Regions from separate parts of the Bacillus sp. D48C genome, predicted to be linked through region 2. Evidence: riboswitches for the same ligand, from Rfam matches in the RefSeq annotation. Region 2 holds a riboswitch; each other region holds the start of a gene.
What was found. A riboswitch is a leader RNA that binds a small molecule or an ion and turns the genes downstream of it on or off. The one in region 2 is predicted to bind magnesium.
Positions count from the first base shown of each region.

Region 1: linked by a shared signal. The riboswitch ahead of mgtE (magnesium transporter) and the one ahead of ACLBXA_RS26530 (P-type ATPase) in region 2 are both predicted to bind magnesium.
Region 3: linked by a shared signal. The riboswitch ahead of mgtA (magnesium-translocating P-type ATPase) and the one ahead of ACLBXA_RS26530 (P-type ATPase) in region 2 are both predicted to bind magnesium.

Region 1 is NZ_JBKFAQ010000010.1:119,139-126,898, forward strand. It holds gene rfbD (dTDP-4-dehydrorhamnose reductase) at 1-121, shown strand, start outside; partial or broken gene ACLBXA_RS21830 (ABC-2 transporter permease) at 451-1,094, opposite strand; partial or broken gene ACLBXA_RS21835 (ATP-binding cassette domain-containing protein) at 1,096-1,608, opposite strand; gene ACLBXA_RS21840 (polysaccharide deacetylase family protein) at 1,781-2,548, opposite strand; partial or broken gene ACLBXA_RS21845 (MarR family winged helix-turn-helix transcriptional regulator) at 2,788-3,221, shown strand; gene ACLBXA_RS21850 (FtsW/RodA/SpoVE family cell cycle protein) at 3,486-4,613, opposite strand; M-box (ykoK) riboswitch at 4,797-4,973, opposite strand; M-box (ykoK) riboswitch at 5,287-5,454, shown strand; gene mgtE (magnesium transporter) at 5,734-7,062, shown strand; gene ACLBXA_RS21860 (phosphodiester glycosidase family protein) at 7,220-7,760, shown strand, end outside.
Region 2 is NZ_JBKFAQ010000016.1:80,865-88,624, forward strand. It holds gene ACLBXA_RS26525 (5'-3' exonuclease) at 47-913, opposite strand; gene ACLBXA_RS26530 (P-type ATPase) at 1,046-1,771, opposite strand; M-box (ykoK) riboswitch at 2,107-2,272, opposite strand; gene ACLBXA_RS26535 (DUF350 domain-containing protein) at 2,485-2,871, opposite strand; gene ACLBXA_RS26540 (glutathionylspermidine synthase family protein) at 2,864-4,102, opposite strand; gene ACLBXA_RS26545 (hypothetical protein) at 4,106-4,417, opposite strand; gene ACLBXA_RS26550 (hypothetical protein) at 4,501-4,950, shown strand; RNA gene ssrS (6S RNA) at 5,005-5,188, opposite strand; RNA gene ssrS (6S RNA) at 5,210-5,392, opposite strand; gene ACLBXA_RS26565 (sulfurtransferase) at 5,509-6,342, opposite strand; gene ACLBXA_RS26570 (YpbS family protein) at 6,345-6,617, opposite strand; gene ACLBXA_RS26575 (GNAT family N-acetyltransferase) at 6,648-7,109, opposite strand; gene ACLBXA_RS26580 (DUF3931 domain-containing protein) at 7,181-7,435, shown strand; gene ACLBXA_RS26585 (dynamin family protein) at 7,439-7,760, opposite strand, start outside.
Region 3 is NZ_JBKFAQ010000001.1:695,083-702,842, forward strand. It holds gene ACLBXA_RS03780 (DNA polymerase IV) at 1-817, shown strand, start outside; gene ACLBXA_RS03785 (MgtC/SapB family protein) at 858-1,559, opposite strand; gene mgtA (magnesium-translocating P-type ATPase) at 1,633-4,338, opposite strand; M-box (ykoK) riboswitch at 4,670-4,837, opposite strand; partial or broken gene ACLBXA_RS03795 (hypothetical protein) at 4,967-5,697, shown strand; gene ACLBXA_RS03800 (DUF3932 family protein) at 5,732-5,983, opposite strand; gene rnz (ribonuclease Z) at 6,173-7,096, shown strand.

The sequences.
Region 1 (7,760 bases), on a different contig from region 2:
AGCCAATAGACCTAAATATTCAGTGTTAAGCAAAGATTGTATTATCCTGAACGGATTAAAACCATTAAGACATTGGAAAGCAGCATTAAAAGAGTATAAGGAACAATTAGATAGTAGATAATCATTTTAATTTATATAAAATCAGCAAGTAAATATAGCTTTATTCTTTTAGTAAGTTTCATTTTAATTACTTTGAAACTTGTCGTTTATAAAGTATTAACTGTAAAATAAAAAACCACTACTTAAGGAAGTGGTTTTTTATTTTACAACTATACATTAAATCGTAACAAAGGCCATTATACATTCGCTGAAAGATTAACAGTACATTAACTATTTTAGCATATTAACATTCAAATAAATGTTCCAATCTAGTGAACTTTAAAATTTTGCTTACTTTGATATAAAAGGTTTTTAGGGTATAAAATAAGTTAATCACGGAGAAAATTTAAATTATAAATCTTTCTTTGCATATATTTTTTGAGATAGTAGCATTGATATAAGACCAATAACAATTGAGCTAAAACAAGGCATCCATGTTAGGACAGTTGGTGAGAATGGAAAGATAATTTTAAAATCAATTTGACTTGGTTGTAGACCTCGTATAAGAGTAGGAGCAACAAAAGGTATTAAAAAGGTAGTTAAAAGTGATATGACTTTTGTTTTATCATAACCAAATTTAAATTGAACAGGAAGGAGTATCCCAAATAAAATACTTAGAGTTAGAAACGTTATTCCAAGAGCACTAGCACTTAGGTTTTCTATACCTGATGGTGCGATTACTGATATACACGGATAATGAATGCACAGATAAAAATTACAAAAAGAAAAAGATACTTCGCTTTTACAAATGCGCTTCGTGTATATGGAGTTGCACAAAGTAAAGCAGCTCCCTTGTACTGATCCTCATATTTGGATACTGTTCCGAACAGAATATATTCCATCAAAATCACTGTTAAAAGAAAGTTAACAAGGCCGCCATCATTTAATTGTAATTGTGTAGAAAGATAAATAGGAGCAATAGCAGCAAAAACGAGTAAAATTAGAAAATATTTTTTGACTAACATAAAGTCTTTTATTACTAAGTTAATTAGCATAGCTATTTCCCAGTTCTTTCATAAAATTAAGGAGAATATCCATTAATTCACTTCGTATTAATGGATCCTAGCCACTTGTTGGCTCATCCATTAGTAATAGATCTGCGTGGTAGGATAGAGCCAAAGCAACTGCAAATTTCATTCGCGTCCCTTTGGATAAGTTAGAAATTTTTTGTTTTAGATTTAAATTAAACTGTATAATGTAATCTTGAAAAACGGGTTCATTCCAATCAGTATAAGAAGGAGCAATGACATTTTTCATTTCTTTTAATGTTAATCCATCATAAAAATATCCCTCATCTAGCACAATACCAATTTTGTTTTTGGACTTTCTTTCATGCTTATCCATATCGTTTCCTAAAAAATTAATTTTTCCAGAATTTTTTAAAATTAGACTAAGGATTGCTTTAATTGTAGTGGTTTTCCCAGAGCCATTGGTACCGATAAACCCCATTATACAGCCGTTATTAATTCTAAAAGTAACATCTTTTAACGAGAAATAGATAATAATGATGTCTACTACATATTGTCTATTCTATGCGATAAAATATTTTAAAAGTTTGTTTGAAATTAAGATATCGACAGCTTGATTTAATCATTATGAAAATGTCTATAATATCTCTAAATGTAATAAAAAAGACTATAGTACTATAGATTTAAAAAGAAGAAAGTAAATAAACCCAGATTCACTGATAAAAAGGGTTAAAAATAGAGGGGATCATTTTTACGGAACGATAGAGCAGTTCAGATACGGTGACACATGTATAACCATTGTTTTTAAAGTGGATTAGGATGCGTTCTAATGCTTCAACTGTCTGAGATATCTCAGAAAATTCGCTACCATTCCAATCATGAAGTAGAATGATATTTCCAGGCTGCACACCTTTTATGATATGCCCCGAAATTTTGCTAGCTGCTGGACTTCTCCAATCATGGGGATCCTGATGCCACGACCATAAGATCACAAGTTTACCATTTTGTATGGCTGTATTAATGATTAAATCATTATGTAACCCTCCAACTGGACGATACAGATTTGGTTTATACCCAGTAATTTGTTTGATAATTTCATCCGTTTTGTTTAATTCTGATGTTAATTTAGCTGCAGTAAGGTTTTTATCATAAATGTGATTATAAGTATGATTAGCAATTTCGTGTCCTTCTTTTACTTGTCTTCTTAAAATAGTTGGAAACCTTTTTACTTTATTACCTGCTACGAAAAAGGTTGCTTTTGCATTGTATTTAGCTAATATATCAAGTATTTGAGGGGTGAAAACAGGGTGAGGACCGTCATCAAATGTTAGTGCAACTATTTTTTCCTTTGTATTTACTTCCCAAATTACCTTTCCTGTTTTTTCATATGCCTTACGACTATCTGTAAAAGCATAAATAGATATTGGTTTGAAACAAAGAGAAATTATAAAAAAAATGAGGAATATAGAATTTTTTTCCACAACTAATACACTCCTATTAGATACAAGTAAGTTTAGTTTATGTAGTTATTATTAAATTATTTAATCAAAAATTAAAAAATAGTAGCTTATTGGAAATGTGACAAAATCCTCTTTTAGAATTAAGCAGCTTTATATAGAATTTGGTTAATTGACTTTTCTCTGAAAGAAGTCCATGATAAAATAGTTCAGGTTTGAATAATACAAAGATGAACTATATGTAAAGAGAGGAAGTTACTACAATGGTACAAAAAAATCAAAGCCTCAAAATAGGGGCAGAAGTTGTACAGTCATTTGTAGCAATAAACAAAGAAATCAAAATGCCTCTAGTTTAGGATTAACAGTACAACAAATGGGGATCTTAAACACAATTTATGGAATTCCTAATATTACCCTTAAAAGTATTTCAGAACGACTTTCAGTACCTAAGAGTACCGTGAGTGTAAATGTGGATGAATTAGTCAATCTAGGGTTAATCGAACGAAATCCCTCATCTGAAGATCGTAGAGAGATAAAATTGAAAGTAACAATGAAGGGGCAAGAAATATCACAAAAATCTATTGAAAATTCTACTTCCTATAAAGCAATGTCATTAGCATTAGAACAGCTTGAGGAAACAGAAATTCAAACATTATTGTATATGCATAAAAGCATATTAAATTCTTTACGTTCTTGAAAATTCAAAGCACTCTCTAAATAGAAATAGAAAAAATACGGATTTAAAAAGTTAAGAAAATTTAAATATAAAAGCCTAATTTCTCAGTGTAATAAGGGAGAAATTAGGCTTTTATTATTTTTTTAAAGCACCCTTTAATGGGATAACTAAAATGCTAATTTGATTTGCTAAAGAACTATAACGACATATGCCTTTGCATGTTTTAAAACACCTAGCTAAATAAAAAGGGAAGATAAACTTAAAACTGTTTGCTTACTTTATAAGTTAAATATTTCTAGGATGGGATCTTATTTTATTGAAAATTGAAATGTTAAGTAATATTCCTATTGCTATTAAATTGACCATTAAAGAACTTCCACCAAAACTTACAAATGGAAATGGAGTACCTGTAAGAGGAAATAGTCCCGTAATACCACCTAAATTTACAACAGATTGCATACCAATCATACATCCTATACCAATTGCTATAAAACTGCCGAATGGATCTACACATAATTGTGCAATTTTTAAAGAGCGAAGTACTATAGTCAAAACTCCAGCCAATAGAATAAATACACCAATAAATCCTAGTTCTTCAGAAACTATTGCCATTATAAAATCAGTATGTGGTTCCGGAAGATAACCTGTTTTTTGTATGCTATTTCCAAATCCAAGACCAGTAATTCCTCCAGAGCCAATGGCAATAAAAGAATTTACAAGCTGGTATCCATTTCCTTGTTCATTAAAAAAGGGATTGAAAATCGTAGTAATACGTGTCTTTTGAACTTCTGACAAACTATATTGAATTAAAAAATATAAAACAGGGAACCACAAAATAGAACCGATGGAAGTTCTTTTGATTAGTAGATTTATATTTATTCCTGAGCAAAGAAATATGCTAAAACCTATACCTAATATTAAAATTGCTGATCCTAAATTTGGTTGTTTAAAGATGAGAAAAAAAATTGTAGCTAAAAAAAATAAAAGTTTTCCGCTACCACTCCAGCTATTTTTAGCTTGTTCTTGTCGTAATGCAAAAAAACGGGCTGTTACGAGTATTGTTCCTAATTTAAGAAATTCAGCTGGCTGTATTCCAAAGATCCATGATTGAGCATTATTTACCACTTTTCCTTTCCATAAAACCATAATTAATAAAAAAATCCCCCCAACCATAATAAAGATTGAGACTATTCGTTTTTTCCATATTTCATATGGGAGTATAGCACAAACTACGAACCCTATTGTTCCTAAAAGTAGCTTTGTTAATTGAGAATCAACAAAGTGTCTACTTTTATAACCGTAATGCTGGACAGCTACAATGGAACTCGCACTATACATCATGATAATACCTAAAGTACATGTTATGAATAGAGGGAGGAGCAATAGATAATCGAGTTTTAATATTTTTTTCATTTTAATATCCTCCTAATTTAAAACAAAGCATAATATTACATTTGCTAATGAATAAAATCTTGTTCTCGTCAATTACTAAATAGGATTTTGTTTAGGCAGATTTTATTGCTTACACCCTATTTTCTTACGCAAAAATCCCCCTAGTTACATACTAGGGGGATTTAAAATGGCATGACTAAATAAGGCTTTTCCCCCTAGTAGAGCTTTGGCACTATACAACGTAAAGTAATGACAATTCATCACTTAGCTATCTTAAGAAGAGCCTTAACCCGACAATTCCTGTTCTACCCATTGGCGTCTTTCGACATTTTTGGGCAATAGCCTGTGTTTGTATAGGAGCCTCACCTAACAGGTTCAGCAATATAAATTTTATGTATTTGTTTCGTGTAGCAAGCATAAATATATATTTTTTTCTTGTCAAGTAACCGTATTGCTAAAATTATATGTTTTATAGCGTTATGATCCTTTGAAAAATGTTGTGAGAAAATGTATGTAATAATTCCGTATAAGTACATATTTTAGACTTGTAGCGTATAGTTTGATTAAGTAGTTTAACCATATAAATTTGATAAACAGTAAAGCAGATTTTAATCATAAAAGAAGATTTTTTTAAGAATGGAATTGAAAGTGAGTTGACAAATATTAAATTCTGGTTTAAATTTTGAAGTAATTCAATAATCTTTGTTAGGTGAGGCTCCTGTATAGAGAAACGCTGCTGCCCAAAAATGTCGAGAGACGCCAATGGGTCAACAGGAACGGTCGGATTAAGGCCCTTCTTAATGTAGCTGGTTATAAAAACCTATGCTATACAGTGCTAAAACTCAACGAGGGAGTGGTATACGATTTGATAGAAAGGCACTTCTGTGATTTTGGCAGGGCGGTCTTAATAATCATTTATTTGTATTGTGAAAAAACCTTTACTCCTTTTTGAGTAAAGGTTTTTCTGTTTAATTTTATTTATTTTTATCTTGTCTATATTCGAAAAGGAGGTAATTCTAACTAATGAATTGATTGCAATGTAACTATTATTGCTCTAATAAAAAATCTAAGACAGATAAAATAAAACAAAACCACTCATGAAACTCTAGAGTCTCCCTTAGCAATATGAGGAGGAGTTAACATGAAGAAATTATTAAATGAATTACTTGTAACCCCAAAAAATTTAGATGCAGAGAAGGTTTTACGTCTTCCTTCGTATGATGTTGCGCAAGAAGTAAAACGGTTTTCAATTGAAGATCAAGTCATATTACTAAATACAATACCTGTATTAAAAAGCTCTAAAATTCTTCAATATATGAGTGCAGAAGAAAAATATAATATCTTAATTCACTTATCTGAAAATAAAGCCAAAAAGTTGCTAAATTTACAACCGATTGATGAATTAGTGGATTTACTTCTAGCGGTTCATCCGGAAAAACAGGCTAAATTAATGGCGTATCTAGATAAAATTACAAAACATAACGTGAAAAAATTGATGACTTTCAAACCTGAAACGGCGGGAAGTCTTGTAACAAGTGATTTTGTTGCAGTTAGAGGAAATTGGTCAGTAAAAATGACATTAAAGTACATTAGGGAAAATTCTAAAAATGTAGAATCAATATCTTATAGTTATGTTCTTGATAATCACGGTTATCTTAAGGGAATCGTTTCCATACATGAGTTATTACTAGCACCAGATGAAGAGATATTATCTACTATCATGATTCAAGAGGTAATTTCAGTACAAGCTGAAATTGATCAGCAAGAAGTTGTAAAAAAGCTACTCAATTATAATTTAGCAGCAATACCTGTCACAACAGCAAATAATAAAATGATTGGTATCATAACATTTGATGATGTAATGAATGTTATGGAAGCAGAAGCTACAGAAGATATTCAAAAGTTAGGCGGAAGTGAACCATTAAATCAATCTTACTTTGAAGCTAGCATTTGGAGCATTTTCTTAAAACGTCTACCATGGTTATTACTTCTTTTTGTTGCTGAGGCATATACAGGTACAGTATTAAAGTATTTTGAGGACGAAATTGAAACTGTAGTTGCCCTTGCTTTCTTTGTTCCATTATTAGTAGGTACTGGAGGGAATACAGGAACACAGGTTGTAGCAACAATTACTCGTGCAATTGGTATTGGAGAGATGAAATTTAAAGACATTTTCCGTGTAATGAAAAAGGAACTTGCAATTGGTATGCTTCTTGGACTTGCACTTGCGGTAGCTGGACTCACTCGTGCTTATATGTTAGGTGTTGGAACAGAAGTTGCACAAGTTGTAGCAATCACTTTATTATTTATTGTTATTTGGGCCTCTCTTGTTGCAGCTGTTTTACCTTTAATTCTAAGAAAATTAAAACTGGATCCTGCAGTTGTTTCAGGTCCATTTATTACAACATTTGTTGACGGAACAGGATTAGTAATTTATTTCATGGTTGCAAAGACGTTATTAAATTTGTAAATATACACTAAAAAAAACAAATTTGGAATAAGTATTTTGCCTTGATTACTAAAATATAGTGGGAAATTTAGTAATGAGAAAATCAAACACTTTTGTCTTTAGATAAATAATATTTTAATGGATTTATTGAATGTAATGAATGCTGGAGGATAAAACTATGAAACATCTAAGGAAAATCTTCAAAAGAATCTTGCTTCTATTTTCTATTTTAATGATTATTGGCATAGGAATATTATTTGGTACTAGCTATGGCCGAGAGCTTCGTATAACAATCGCTGGGAGTATACTAACTTCTCAGCATCCACAATATGCGAAATATACATTCCTATCCCAAAAGGAACTAGATAAACTGCAAGATAGAATTAATCATCCGAAATGGTCAAACAGTGATGAGCATATTTATAAAAAAATAGTAGGAAAAAGATTAGAAGAATTAAAAAGTCAGCCATTAGAAATTGATGTAGAAACAATTAAAAGTAATAAAGATAGTCGCTTTCTATTCGAAGGAAAGTTAGTCACTATTAGTAATCCTTTCAATGTTAAACTCGTTAGCCATCAAGGAACACAGGGTGCTAACAGGGGAGAAAAAATTAGTGTAATGGCAAAACGTAATCATGCACTTGTTGCTGTGAATGCAAGTGGATTTGCTGATGAAACAGGAAGGGGTGGAGGAAATGTTGCAACTGGCATAGTAATAG
Region 2 (7,760 bases):
CATAAGTCAAAGTTCGACTTATGCAACATCCCTCTTTCTAAACTATTTATAGCATATTTATTAATATTTCAGGTCTTCCCCAATTCATTTCTTCACAAACAAATTTAAGTTTTTCTTCATCCATTGTGTGTAGTCCCTCTTCTAGTGCACATGAAATTGGAACTTCACAGTGAATTTGTGCTAATTGCAACGAAATATTTAAGTTCTCTAAATCACTTTCAATCTTCGTACGCTGCGCTTTCGTTAATAATTCTACATTTTCTAGTACAGCGGATACTGTTCCGTGCTCTTGAATAAGCTTATACGCTGTTTTTTCACCGATACCTTTTACACCTGGATAATTATCACTTGTATCTCCCATGAAAGCTTTTGCATGGACGATTTGCCACGGCTCTACACCTTTTTCTTCCATGATTTTCTCCGGTGTGTAATATTCGTAATTTCCAATTCCTTTACGCAGAAGCATAACTGTAACGTTCTTATCAACAAGTTGAAGTAAATCTGTATCACCAGTTAAAATATAAACTTCAGCTTCATTGCAATATTGTTTTGCAAGCGTACCGATACAATCATCGGCTTCGTAGCCTTTCATACCGATAACTGGAATGGATAATTTCGCAGTCATTTCTTGCACTAAATCAAATTGAGGAATTAATTCTTCTGGTGGCGCTGCACGATTTGCTTTATAATTCGAGAACGATTCTGTTCTAAATGTCGTACTTCCCATATCCCAGCATGTAACGATATGTGTTGGTTCGATCGCTTGCGTAGCTGTTAACAAGTGTTTCATATAACCATGAATCCCGTTCGTAGGGGTTCCATCTTGTCGTTTCATAAATTGTCCGTAGACACTTGTTGCGTAAAAAGCACGAAATAATAGTGCCATACCATCAACTAATAATACTTTTTTCATAATTCCTCTCCTATTAAAAAAATAATAACCTCACGTTATCACGTAAGGTTATATAAATAGATTACCATTCTACGTTTTTGCTCAACTTTGTCTATTATACATGGTTTTTGTATATTTAGCACCATTCACACATTAAGACATCCTACTACAACAAGTATGCAATATGCCTGAATACGTATTTTTTCCAGTAGAAACAACGACAGCCTTTGCATTTCCACTAACAATATGCGAACCTTTAAAACATACATTTTCAAGCTCAAGTGGATTATAATCTTTCATCCGTTTTAATGGAATAAATCGTTTACGTTCAAGGTGATAGCAGCTTTCAAACTTCTCTATACTCGCTTCGTTTCCCGTTAACACAGACTCATTTACTAATAAATCATCTGCATAAATAATACGTACATCAGCTGGCACAGCATCTCCAGCCGAAAGAAAAATCATATCTCCAGGTACAAGTTCTTGCACTGGTATCTCCATCATTTTCAGTTCACTATTTAGCCCTGTACTACTAGAACATTCTACTCTAGATACAGTAATCGTTTCACGTTGTAATTCATCACACACACGTTGTTTTGAAAAACCTGGGATCATGCCACCAAGCTTCATCATTACTTCTGCAAGAAGTGCTCTTTTTGAAGTTAGTTCATTTCGGCCATATACTTGAATACGTTTTTGTGCCTCTTTCATTGATAGTCCGTCTCTTGTTGTTTTAAAATATGCAAATACAGATTTTACATCTCTTGTTGCAATTTCAATTAATAAATCTTTATTTTTTTGAAGCATTGTTTGTTCTTTTATTGATTTTTTACTTAGTTTATATGACGTGTTACCCACAGTTTTGTTTGCATATAACATATTATCGTCTCCTCCTTTACAACATAGGAAGAAACGCTTTGTTTCTCAATTTATCCACTTTACTGTGAAAGTGTCTAGCGCTTTATAAACGCTACATTGTGATAAATATAGAGGGAGGAACAAATCGTTTCCTGCCTACATCATATATTTTTGATTTGAAGTATATGGGTAACGGAACCGAGTCAGAATTTGACATGCTCCTCACCTCCTCGTTTAATTTTATAGTTTATACTATGAAATTACTCATAGCTTGGTAACAAAAAAGACCCCTACCCTTAAGAGAGTAGTGGCCATTACATACACAAATAAACGATTTCTAATATAATTAGAAATCTACGGACCTCTCCCTCACCGAGTTTTAGCACTGTATAGCATAGGTACATTACCAGCTACGTTAAGAAAAACCTTAATTCGATCATTCCTGTTGACCCATTGGCGTCTCTCGACATTTTTGGGCAGTAGCATTTCTCTATACAGGAGCCTCACCTAACAGAGACTTATTTTCATTACATTGAAAATGTTACTCTTATTTAAAATAGATGTCAACCGTAGCCTACAATTTTTTCAAAAGGTATGGCAAACTAACATATATAAAGTGAAACTTTAATCAGTGGGGTTTTGTTCATCCCCCACTGATTATTAGCCCTCACCAATCGGGCTGCCCGGCAAATAGCGGAATAAAATAAAAAACTTTACGTTTAAACGTAAAGTTTTTAATAAGTTATACAGCCAGCAATTACAATCCCAATTGAAAGCGATAAAAACATAAGAAAAAGACCGACTGCTTGATTATCTTCTTCAAGACTTTTGTTTATATTAAAGCGTGGTGTAAGCCACTCAGCTAAATAAAAAACGATAATTTGAGCCAAAATCCCAACTGCTCCCCACGAAATCATATCAAGAAGTGAAATTGAATTAGCTGCTGTCGAATATAAAACAATAGCTAACCCAAGTAATCGTCCTCCAAGCACATAGCTTACCGCCTTATTCCCTTGAGCCATTAACTTAAATTCCTTAACTTTCGTTGTCACTTCCATCAAGAACAGACCAATACATAAAAGTCCGAGTGTTACTGCTAAATATGATAAAAAATTAATCATTTTTCCCCCTCCTTTTTATACCTACCGGTAAATAGTACGATTCATTTCCTGTAATCTTTTCTCCCGCGCGAATACCGATACTACTTGCTTTTCCAGCAATTAAAAAAGAACCAAACACATACGACAGTTTCTCCATCCCTTTTTCTGTTTCCAAGGATACGACTGGAAGTTCTATATACTTTTGAAATATCGGCAGTGAAGTTTTATACGTTTGATGTGCATTTTGAAGCATAATATTTTCATCCTTATCGCGAATCGTAATTGTATCTCCTTCTCTACCAAATGAAGGTTTTTGAACGAAAGAACCTTTTCCTAAAAATAAATCTGGTTCTAAATATGTAGGTAACATATATTCTTTAATCCACTGTTGTTCCTCGTTTGTATAAAAGACTTCTTCTTCTGCTAACCCCCAAATAAGACACTGAATTGATTTTGGCTGAAGTAAAAATGCTGACAAAGGATTTATTATAAAAAGCTTTCCGGCTTTTACAAGTTGCAGCAGTTCCACACCTACCAAATCTCCTGTTTCAGGATCTTGATCCTCAATTAAATCTTCTATCGGATATGTTTGACGATATAAAACATCAATCTTCGCCCCATCTTTATCAACTAGAGCACCTTTCGTAATTCTAAGTTCTGACATTGGCACTACTTTATTTTCAACATGGCATAACTGACTTAAATACATAGTCGTATTCCAATCCTCAATATGTTCATGATGTGCTGTAAAAACAACATTTGGATTGTCTAATCCCTTTGTCGCTTCCATTACAGCTTTCGTAACACCAGAAGATAGTAATCGTTCTTGATCCGAGTTTGGATCATCATAACCTAGGTTTTCACAAACTTTTCCATTCATTTGAAAGCATTCCATAATAAAAGTTGGTGTATCACTATTAAACTCAAGCATTTTAATTTGGTTATCAACCGTTATAACGAAATCAAATCGTGAAATAACAGATTCAGGATATAATCCTTTCATTCTAATGAATGATAAGCTCGCAGGAGGAAAACCAAGCTCAAGAATCTGTTCGTCACTTAAATTTCGCAAAAGTCTAGCAGTCTTAAAAAATATTTTACCCATTCGTTCAGTCGCTAAGTGTAATTGTTCCAAAGTCTGATTTGTTATAGAAAAAACATGAAACAAACTATATTCACATTCATATAAATCCGACCAAAAATTCGGATATTTTAAATAAAAATCTTTTCGATCCCTTATGTATTGCGACATATTTTATCCCCCAAATCCTCCCTTTGAACCGCTTCCAATTCCACCTTTAAATTCAGCAGACGATTGATACGATTTAAACGCCGATGAATTTTTAAAAGTGGATTTATTTTGATAATATCGCCCACCATAGAAATAATGCCCACGATAACCTGAACTACTATCATCACACTGCCATACCCCAAGTTCATCATCCCAATCCCAATCAGAACAACTATTATCATTCGGTTTTGGGGGAAGATCTTGTGCGCAACCAAATAAAGTGCCAGTCATTAAAGACGTTACGACACCACCTACTAGCCATTTCGTTTTTGTCACCTTCGCACTCCCCTTTTTAAATTCTATTCCTATTATATAGGATGGCATGATAAAGTAGAAGAAAAAGGAAGAAGAGGGATGAAATGCGCTTAGAATATCGACTTAATGATGAAACGAAAGGGTATCCTGCTTTATGGAACTACGCCAATATTTCTAATTCTGAAATCATCGCACGCATGACTTGTGAATATTTTATTAAAGAGAAAAATACTTATGTTGTTACTGCAACTTCGGTTGATCCAGACGGAACAGCAGTTATTTATATTCAAAAAGAAGTTTTCGCCAATGACCCTTCAGACCCTACATACTCCCACATCGGTTTTGAAATTAGAGAACTAAGTGAAACGAGTTCAAGCTTAGTAGATAGTCAAGATGTATGGAACTACGAAGAAATTTTACCATCTCTTCATTCAGATATTATATATATTCAGCGAGACGGCATGTCTATGGAATTCTCCTTGGATTCAAGAGAGATTGATGAAGACAGAAAGTGCTACATTTATTACGGAAACTTCACAGGTGAATCAAGATAATATTGATATATCTATGCAACAAAAAAACCTTACGTATAAAACGTAAGGTTTTTATATAGCCCCACATATGCCGTTCTCTCTAGATGTCCATAAACCTGCTCTCACAGGTGGATGCTCTCACAAATGTTTGTAACTTCCTTCTTAAAAAGATGGCATGTTAGCTACATTTAAATATTGAACTTCCATATTAAACTTATTGGTTTAAGACATGCATAAGCTACGTACACCGTAGGAATTTTATATAAGGTTAGTTGAAATAAGACCCCCGCACGTGCCGCTCCTCGTAAATGTCCAAAAACCCGCTACTCGCAGGTGGATGCCCTCACAGTTACCGTACATCTTCCTCCACAAGGAAGGCTTGATGATGGTCGCTAAATATTGAGCTTCCGTATAACTAACATCGGTTTTAGACATAAATAAGTTACGTACACCGCAGGATGTATTATTTACTTGTCGTTATATTATCACATTGTTTCCAATGTGTAAAATACAAAGTTTTTCGAGCAATCTCTTGCTTGTGACCTTATTTTAATACAAATTATTTTTGCATGCAAGTGATTAATCTTCTTCTTTTGCAATTTGATTTTCTGGATAAGAAATCCAATCACTCCAGCTACCCGCATACAATTTAACATTTTGGAATCCAGCCAATTTTAACGCAATGATATTTGGACATGCCGTAACACCAGAACCACAATATACAATGGTTTCCTTATCTTTCGACAGATTTTGGAATCGTCCTTGTTGCTCAGCTTCATTCTTAAATTGTCCTGATTGCAACATTCCATCCTTCCAAAAATAGTTTGCTGCTGTCGGAATATGTCCTGCTTTATGATCGACAAGTTCCTCTACACCAGCATAACGTTTTGGCTCTCTTGAATCAATTAACGTAACATCTGCACCTGCCTGGATATTCTCTCTTACTGTTTCCATCGATACAAGCATATGATCTTGTATGTTTGTTTTGAATGTTTTTCGTATAACAACAGGAATTTCCGTTGTTGTCGGTAGTCCATTCTCTTTCCAAACCGGGAAACCACCATCTAATATATATACTTTCTCATGTCCTACATAGTTACATAACCACCATAAACGAGCAGCATTTGCACCAGCTTGACTGTCATACGCAATTACTGTCGTATGTTCATCAATACCAACCTCCGAAAGCTTGTCCGCAAACTCTTCAATGCTTGGCAACGGGTGGCGGCCACCATGCTCTACTATAGGACTTGATAAATCTAAATTCAAATCAAAATATAAAGCATGAGGAATATGTTCTTCTTCATACTTTTCTCTACCCCAATTAGGATTCGCTAAATCAAAACGACAATCGATTACACGGACGTTCTCATCTTCTATATGCTCACGTAACCATTCGACTGTAACTATCATCTTTAACGACCTTCTTTCTCTTGTAAACGACTTACATACTCCATAACCATTTCTTCTGTAACATATTTACGCTGCAAGGTAACACCATTTTTTGCAAGATCATTAATTTGCTTTGTTACAACATTAATGACATCAACCGAAAATTCTTTCCCATTTGACGCAAGAGATACGGCTGCTTCAATAGCTGCTTCACGCTGCGCATCTAATTGTAAACATGCTTTTACACTTTCATTTTGTTTACGAGAATGTGCTGTAATTGCTTTATGTACTTCCATCTTCTCTTCCCCCTAAATAAGTTATACGTTCTAATTCAATTCCATTGCAAGCCGAATCATATCACGGCATACAATGCCATTTTCAATAATCTCTTCTTCATAATGCTTCGAAAAGTAATCAAAATCAATAGAAAAAATACGAAATCCACATTTTTGATATAAAGCAAGTTGTGAAACACTAGAATTGCCTGTACCAACTTCCAGTTTTGACATACCATATCCTTTAGCAGTTTCTACAGCATGACTTACTAGCTTCTTTCCAATCCCTTTTCCTTGCACATGCTCTGCAACCGCAATATTCATGATTTCCATCGTCTTTGGCCTTGTTTCCAAAAGAACATATACACCGATAACGCTACCCTCTTGCTTTGCTACGTATGTTAATCCTCTTTGTACATATGTAGCTATTTGCCGTTCACTTGGATCAGCAAGTAGCAATAAAGACTTCGGTATAGCTTCTTCTTTCGAAATATACTCTATTACTACACCCATAAAAATTCCCCTTTCTCTATTGTTCTAAACCCTCCTTGTCTACCATAAGTAATAGAAAGGAGGGGTTCATCATGGACAACAATGAGAAAAAATGCAACGTCATCTCTATTGATGGAAAGAAGAAGAAAAGCGACACGTATTCCTATCCAAAATTAGTAGTAGAAAATAAAACATATGAATTTTCTTCATTCGTCTTATGCGGTGAAACACCAGACGGCAGACGACTCGTTCTTACTCATATGATTTCTACCGATGAATTTGCTGGATTTGTAAAATCTTTAGATACTGTACTGCAAAAGAAAATTGAACGAATCTTTTTCTCATAACGACTATATAACATAAATTTCTTTTTCAATCTCTACTAACTGCTTGTGCAATTGTTCTTTACTTTGCTCATATAGAGATACATCAATCGTTTCAGCCAATGCAAATAATATACTTTCATAATAATTCATCACATCTTGCTGCATTACTTTTTGGAATAAGTTCCATTTCAAATCCCACTCTTGCTTATAATGATGAACAAATAAATCTTTTTCATCAGCTACATAGTTTGATACGAAAGGTTCTAATACAACTTTAGCCTCTTCTTGCATGAATGCTTTATCATTTTTTTCAAAAAAGCTTTTTTCATTTTTAAAATGTGCCAGT
Region 3 (7,760 bases), on a different contig from region 2:
GTTACAGCTTCCGTGTAGTATCGGAATCGCTCCAAATCTTTTCCTAGCAAAAACAGCTTCTGATATGAAAAAACCTCTCGGTATTACCGTGCTTCGAAAACGTGATATTCCAGAAATGATTTGGCCACTTCCAGTTGAAGCAATGCATGGGATTGGAGAAAAAACAGCTGAAAAATTAAATGAAATTCATATACATACAATTGAACAGTTAGCGAAGGGAGACGAGCATATCATTCGCGCTAAAATTGGCAAGCACGGTATTGATTTACAAAAGCGTGCAAAAGGTACGGATGATAGGGAAGTGGATCCGAGTCAAATGGGCCAACATAAAAGTGTCGGTAACTCGATGACTTTTTCAAAGGATATGGATGAAGAGAAAGAATTACTTGATATGTTAGAACGGTTATCAAAATCAGTGAGTAAAAGATTACAAAAGCGAACCCTTGTCAGCTATAATATTCAAATTATGATTAAATACCATGATAGGCGAACAGTAACACGGAGTAAGCAATTGAAAAATGCGATTTGGGAAGAACGTGATATTTTTCAAGCAGCATCCCGTTTATGGAAGCAACATTGGGATGGTGATTCCGTTCGTTTACTAGGTGTTACAGCTACTGAAATAGAGTGGAAGACAGAATCGGTGAAACAATTAGATTTGTTTTCATTTGAAGAGGATGCGAAAAAAGAACCACTACTTGCTGTCATTGATCAAATTAATGATAAGTATGGAACACCGATTTTACAACGAGGTAGTCAACTACTACGTAAGCAAGAGAAGTCGTTTCAACAAAAGTTAGAAAATAAGTTTATGTAGAAGGTGTCATGAAGTAGTAAAATCATGACACCTTTCATTTTTAACTTGCTTCTAAATCTAATGAAGTTTTCCAACCAGCTGCAGTAACGCCAGATTCTAATAGCATTCTACTTACTATTTTTTCAATTAAGATAGCCGCATTTGTCTTGCAATGTAATGTAGCCTGTATACACACCTTTCGATTAGAATCTACATCTTCGCTATACAACTCTTTTAAACCGAGCCCTTCTGTACTTACCATATGCATAAGTAAAAAACGAATATGTGCTTCATTTTCTTCTGAACAAGTAAGGGAAAGTAAGTAGTTTGTTTGTTCTGGTGATTCTTTTTTTGATTTTTTATTCATAAAAAGAGCAATTGGGCGAAGGAGTATATTTGCTAGTAACACGCCGGCTGTACCTAATATAGCTGCAACGAGGAAACCGGCGCCTGTAAGAGTACCGACAGCAGCTGCACACCATAAAGTAGCTGCCGTATTTAGCCCTCTAATACTAAAACCATCGCGGATAATAACGCCACCCCCTAAAAAGCCAATGCCACTAACGACTTGAGCAGCAATGCGGGATGGGCTAGCATCATGATCAAGCATGACGGATAATAAAACAAATATACAGGCACCAAGTGATACGAGAGCATTTGTCCGTAACCCAGCCATTCTGTGTCTCCATTGTCTTTCCATTCCAATGCAAGCTCCTACAATAATTGCTATAACTAATCTGAATACAATGTCGTACCATACCATCATGGTCACCTCCATATATAAATATGTGTTATGTCTTTTAGAATGAGCGGGGAATATCCACTCATTCTTATTTTTACAACCAGCTACGAAACTTTTTAATATAAAGCTTTTTTAGGAATTGTGTTAAAAAAGCGTAGCCTAATAGTATTCCTACTAACCAAGGAAAGTAGTTAAGTGGCAATGCTTGTAAACCAACGGCTGCACCAAGTGGTGAGAATGGAATATAAATCCCGATTGCCATAATAAGAGCGGTTAATAAAACGACTGGTGTTGATGCAGTGCTTTGAATAAATGGAATCTTTTGTGTTCTTATCATGTGAACAATTAAAGTTTGTGTTAACAATCCAACGACAAACCAACCGGACTGGAATAATGATTGCTCGCTCGGTGTATTTGCACCAAATACATTCCACATGACTACGTATGTGATAATATCAAATACGGAACTAATTGGGCCGATACAAATAATGAAGTTTCGTAAGTTTGCAGTATCCCATTTTCGTGGTTTTTCTAGAAACTCTTTATCCATTTTGTCCCATGGAATAGAAAGTTGTGAAATATCATAAAGTAAGTTTTGAATTAAAAGATGAATGGCAAGCATCGGTAAAAAAGGAATGAAAGCACTTGCTACTAACACGCTAAACACATTACCGAAGTTAGAGCTAGCTGTCATCTTAATATATTTTAAAATATTTCCGAATGTAGTACGTCCTTCTAAAATACCTGCTTCTAATATAGTTAAACTTTTTTCGAGTAGAATAATATCGGAAGCTTCTTTCGCAATATCAGTAGCAGTATTAACAGATATTCCGACATCAGCTTCACGTAATGCTACAGCATCGTTAATGCCGTCTCCCATGTAACCTACAGTGTGTCCATTTCCTTGTAATGCGTGTATAATACGAGATTTTTGCATTGGATTAAGCTTCGCAAATACAGTCGTTTCTTCAGCAAGTTTTGCTAATGCTTTATCTGGTAAAGAATCAATCTCGTAACCGAGGATTGGTTCGCCGATATCTAATCCAACTTCTTTACAAACCTTTCTTGTAACAATTTCGTTATCGCCAGTTAAAATTTTCACTTGTACACCATGTTTTTGTAATGCTTGAATTGCAGCTGCTGCAGATGGTTTCGGTGGATCTAAAAAGCCGATATATCCACTGAGAATCATATCTGTTTCGTCTTTTACTGCGTACTCTTTATTATTTATTCTTCTATCTTTTTTATAAGCCACAGCAATAACCCGCATACCTTCACTATTTAATGTCTCACTTAGTTTTTTGACATTTGAACGTATTTCCTCGGTGAGTGGAACGACTTTTTCATCCACTTCGGTGTAATTACAAATTGATAAAATTTCTTCTACGGCACCTTTACAAACCATTGTATGTTCACCTGAAATATCTTTTACGATGACTGACATACGCCGGCGGGCGAAATCGAATGGAATTTCATCTAGCTTTTGAAAAGCTGATGGATTAAATTTATTGTTTTCCTCTGTATGCTTAATAACAGCTTTATCTATTAAATTTTTCAATCCAGTTTGATAGAAACTATTTAAATAGGCAAATTGTAAGACGCGATTGCATTCATTTCCCTTGGGATCTAAGTGACGAACAAGGACAACTTTATCTTCTGTTAAAGTTCCGGTTTTATCTGTACAAAGAATGTTCATAGCACCTAAGTTTTGAATAGAATTTAGCTGTTTTACAATTACTTTTTGTTTAGACATGTTAACGGCACCTTTAGCTAAATTAGCAGTTACAATCATTGGTAACATTTCAGGTGTAAGACCAACAGCGACGGCAATAGCGAAGAAGAAAGCTTCTTGCCAATCTCCTTTTGTGAATCCATTAATGAGAAGGACAATAGGCGCCATAATAAGCATGAATGTAATTAAGAGCCAGCTTACTTTGTTTACACCTTTATCAAAGCTTGTTTCTACACGCTTTCCAATTACCTTATTTGCTAAAGAGCCGAAATACGTATCGGTACTTGTTGAGATGACAACAGCTTTTGCGCTACCACTTACAATATTTGTTCCCATGAAGCAAAGGTTTTCCATATCGAGTGGATTGTAATTTTTTTTCATGTTTTTCGGTAAGATATGCTTATTTTCTGTATGGTAGCAGTGTTCGTATTTTTCTACAGGAAGTGCTTCCCCTGTCAAAGAAGATTGATTAACAAATAAATCTTTAGCGGATACAACACGCACATCAGCTGGAACGATATCACCAGCTGAAAGGGAAATAATATCGCCAGGTACAAGTTCCTCAATTGGAATTTCTGTTGTGTAATTTCGGTTTAAATTCTTTACATTTTTTGTTTCATGTACAAATCCATTTATTCTAAATACGCTCGCAGTTGTTCGAACCATAGCTTTTAACTTATCGGCAGCTTTTTGAGAACGAAATTCTTGGGAAAACCGAATCGTTGCACTAAGTAGGACCATTACAGATACGACAATCGTTCCTTGCATATCATCTGTGAAAAAGGAGAGTGCTCCAAGAGCTAATAAAACGAAAATAAATGGATTTTTAAATGCCAATAGAAATTGAATGTACCACGGCGCCATTTTATTATGAGCTATTTCGTTCGGACCATATAAAGAAAGTCTACGAGACGCTTCTTGTTTAGATAATCCATCTTGTGTTGTTTCTAAAAGTTTTAACGCAGAGCTTACATCTTGTGTTGCAACCTCCACTAATAATTCGTTATTTGTTTTCATGCTATCTTGCTCATAAGCATGCTTTGTTTCTTGTCTTTGTAAATTAAACATCGGTAGTTCCTCCTCTGTCATGAAGGAGGAAACAATCTGTTACCTAACTATTTGAAATGGTGAGGAACAGTTTCTTTCCTACCTACATGATGAAATATGAATGTAAAACGTATGGGTATCTGGGCCGAATCATCAATTGCCAACTGTTCCTCACCTCCGTACAATTTAGTAGTTTCTGAATATGCTATGTTTGTTTCATAGTAAGGTGCATATAGACGTAAAAAGACCTTTACTCAAAACGAGTAAAGGTCTGAATTCGCAGTTAAAAGAGTCCACAACAAAGACTGTTAGTAGACATAAATAAAAACAGTTTTTGTGTATGACAAAATACATGCACCTCTCCCTCGTTGAGTTTTAGCACTGTATAGCATAGGTACTGAAACCAGCTACGTTAAAAAAGGCCTTCATTCCGACCTTTCCTGTTGACCCATTGGCGTCTCTCGACATTTTTGGGCAGCAGCGTTTCTCTATACAGGAGCCTCACCTAACAGAGACCATATTCAATTACATGTTGAATGTTAGCACTGTAAAATCGTAGTGTCAATATCTTTTTTATCTGTGTTTTTAAAATATTAAACGGATTTATAATAGATATGTGGGATGAAATGCATGATATTGATTATGAATAATATGGAAAATAAATATTTTTATAAAAGGGGAATTTGTAAGGGTACCACAAAATTTTATTATAAATATTGAGAATCAAAAATGGTTGTTTAATGAGCAGGAAGATTTATGTTCACACGGAGAAATATATCCCGCATTAACGGGCAGTAAGACTCCCACCTCAAAATTCGGCTAGAGCAAAGGAGTTAGGTGGGAGAGATCAAACTGCCCGTAAAAGCCCGATTGGTTCAACTAATAATCAGTGGGGACGGTGCCCCCCCACTGATTAAAGTTTCACTTTATTTAAATGTGGATGGAACGATTATTACGCGGACAGGTATGGATGAGGAATGGGGAATAAGTGAATCAGCTTTAGCTTTGTTACGAACTTTAGATAAAGAATATATTTGTGATATTGAAAATGAAGAGGGGGTTATTTTGCACGGATGTGGCACTATGCTAATGTTAGGATGCCCAATTTCAATTCATTGGACTATAAACCATATAGGTAAAAATGTGATTTTAAAGGACTTTGTCAAAGTTATTTCTACTGATCAAAAGGCTATATACTATGAAGGGCTTCATATAGAGTTGAATGAAAATGAATATAGAAAACAAATTGTTTCTTTTGCACTACAAGCAAAAGAATTATTTAATAAATCAAGTGAAAAGATAATTTTAAATGAGCTTGAGCGAAGTATGTATACCGACTTTTGGACGGAATATGATCATTTGTTAAATAAGTATAAATAAAAAAGCACTGTAACCAGTGCTTTTTTATTATAGATTACGAGATTGTAGGGTTTTCAAAAATAACAATCTCTGAACTGTTTGTAGTTGAAACGCGTTGGGCGTAATATGTTAAAGCTGAAGAAATATATGCTGGTAACGTATCATTTGTATGTGATGTTGTATATTCATGGATTAATTCCTTTAAAGTTGTCCATTCTAATTGTGCTGGGTGATCAGACACGAAAGAACTTACCCAGCGATCAAATGAAGATGAAAAATCAGTTTGTAAACGAAATACTTCTTTCATAATAAAACGCTCCCTTAAAATGTAGTATAATTATTTTACCACAAAACACGAACGATTGGTAAATTTTTTAAGTATAACGTTCGTGTTATATAGTTGTCTAGATGATTGGTTATGTAAATTCGATTTGCCATTTGAAATAACATTCCGTAAGATGAGAGATAGAGTATATTTAGAGCTGGAGGAAAGAAAGTGGAATTTGTATTTTTAGGAACTGGTGCAGGTGTTCCTTCAAAAGGAAGGAACGTTTCAGCAATTGCTTTACAATTGTTAGAAGAACGAGGACAGACTTGGTTATTTGATTGTGGCGAGGCCACGCAACATCAAATATTACATACATCGGTACGTCCGCGCCGCATTGAAAAAATATTTATTACGCATTTACATGGCGATCATATTTTTGGATTGCCTGGTTTATTAGGTAGCCGTTCATTTCAAGGAGGAACTACGCCTTTAACGGTGTATGGACCGAAAGGAATTAAACAATTTATTGAAGTGGCATTATCGGTAAGTACGACACATGTGAAATATCCACTTGAAGTTGTGGAGATAACAGAAGAAGGTACCGTATTTGAAGATAATGAATTTTATGTAGAAACGAAAAGATTGTCACACGGTATAGAATGTTTTGGATATCGTATTGTAGAGAAAGATATACAAGGTGCTCTTTTAGTTGATAAATTGCTTGAGATGGGTGTGAAACCAGGTCCAATCTTTAAACGTTTAAAAGATGGAGAAGTAGTTGAATTAGAGGATGGCACGATATTAAATGGAAATGAGTTTATCGGCCCACCTCAAAAAGGAAGAATTATTACTATCTTAGGTGATACGCGATATTGCGAAGCGAGTAGGGAGCTTGCGCAAGATGCAGATGTACTTGTCCATGAAGCGACTTTCGCAGCAGAAGATGAGCAACAAGCGCATGATTATTTTCATTCCACATCTAAGCAAGCTGCGAGCATTGCACTTCAGGCAAATGCGAAGCGATTAATCTTAACTCACATTAGTTCTCGCTATCAAGGAGATACATATAAGGAATTATTGAAAGAGGCAAGAGAGTTGTTTTCTAATACAGAAATAGCGACAGATTTGAAATCATTCCCAGTAGAAAAATGATAATTTTGTAAAAAATGGTAACGATGGGTTACCATTTTTTTATGTCTAAAAAAATTTAAAAATAAAACTGTTATTATTTTATGCTTATACTTGGATGATACAGAAAATTAGAATGGTTTGAATATATACGATAAAAATACGAAATAATGATTATTTAGAAAAACTGTTATATAAGTCAGATGACATACAAGTGATACAAATAGCAGGAATGGACTTTTATTCAGAACTTTTAAAATTCAACAAAAGTAAGCGTTTTATAAAAAACAAGCTATAATGAGGGCAGATTATAATTTATGATAAGTCACATGCTTTTTAGTTATTATCGTAACAAGTGAAGTTGACTAAACCATGAGAGAGTAACATGAGAATTATAATAGGAAAGATATCACTTGTTTATGCTATGCTTGCAATGGCTTCTGTGTTAAACTTTGGATTGCTACCAGACTTTATTGTGGATTATCTTATATCATTTTTTTAATGAAAATAATACTAAGATTCTTATGTATTATGATAACTGGTATTATTTCAGGTTATATTGGATTACTTTTATTCAAAAATTATCCAATTCATACAGCAGAACAAATTCGTGGTACAACTGGAAAAGCGACAGATGTAGCAGCTTAATAGAATAGTAGAATAAATTTTTTTCATAGAGGTTTAGGGG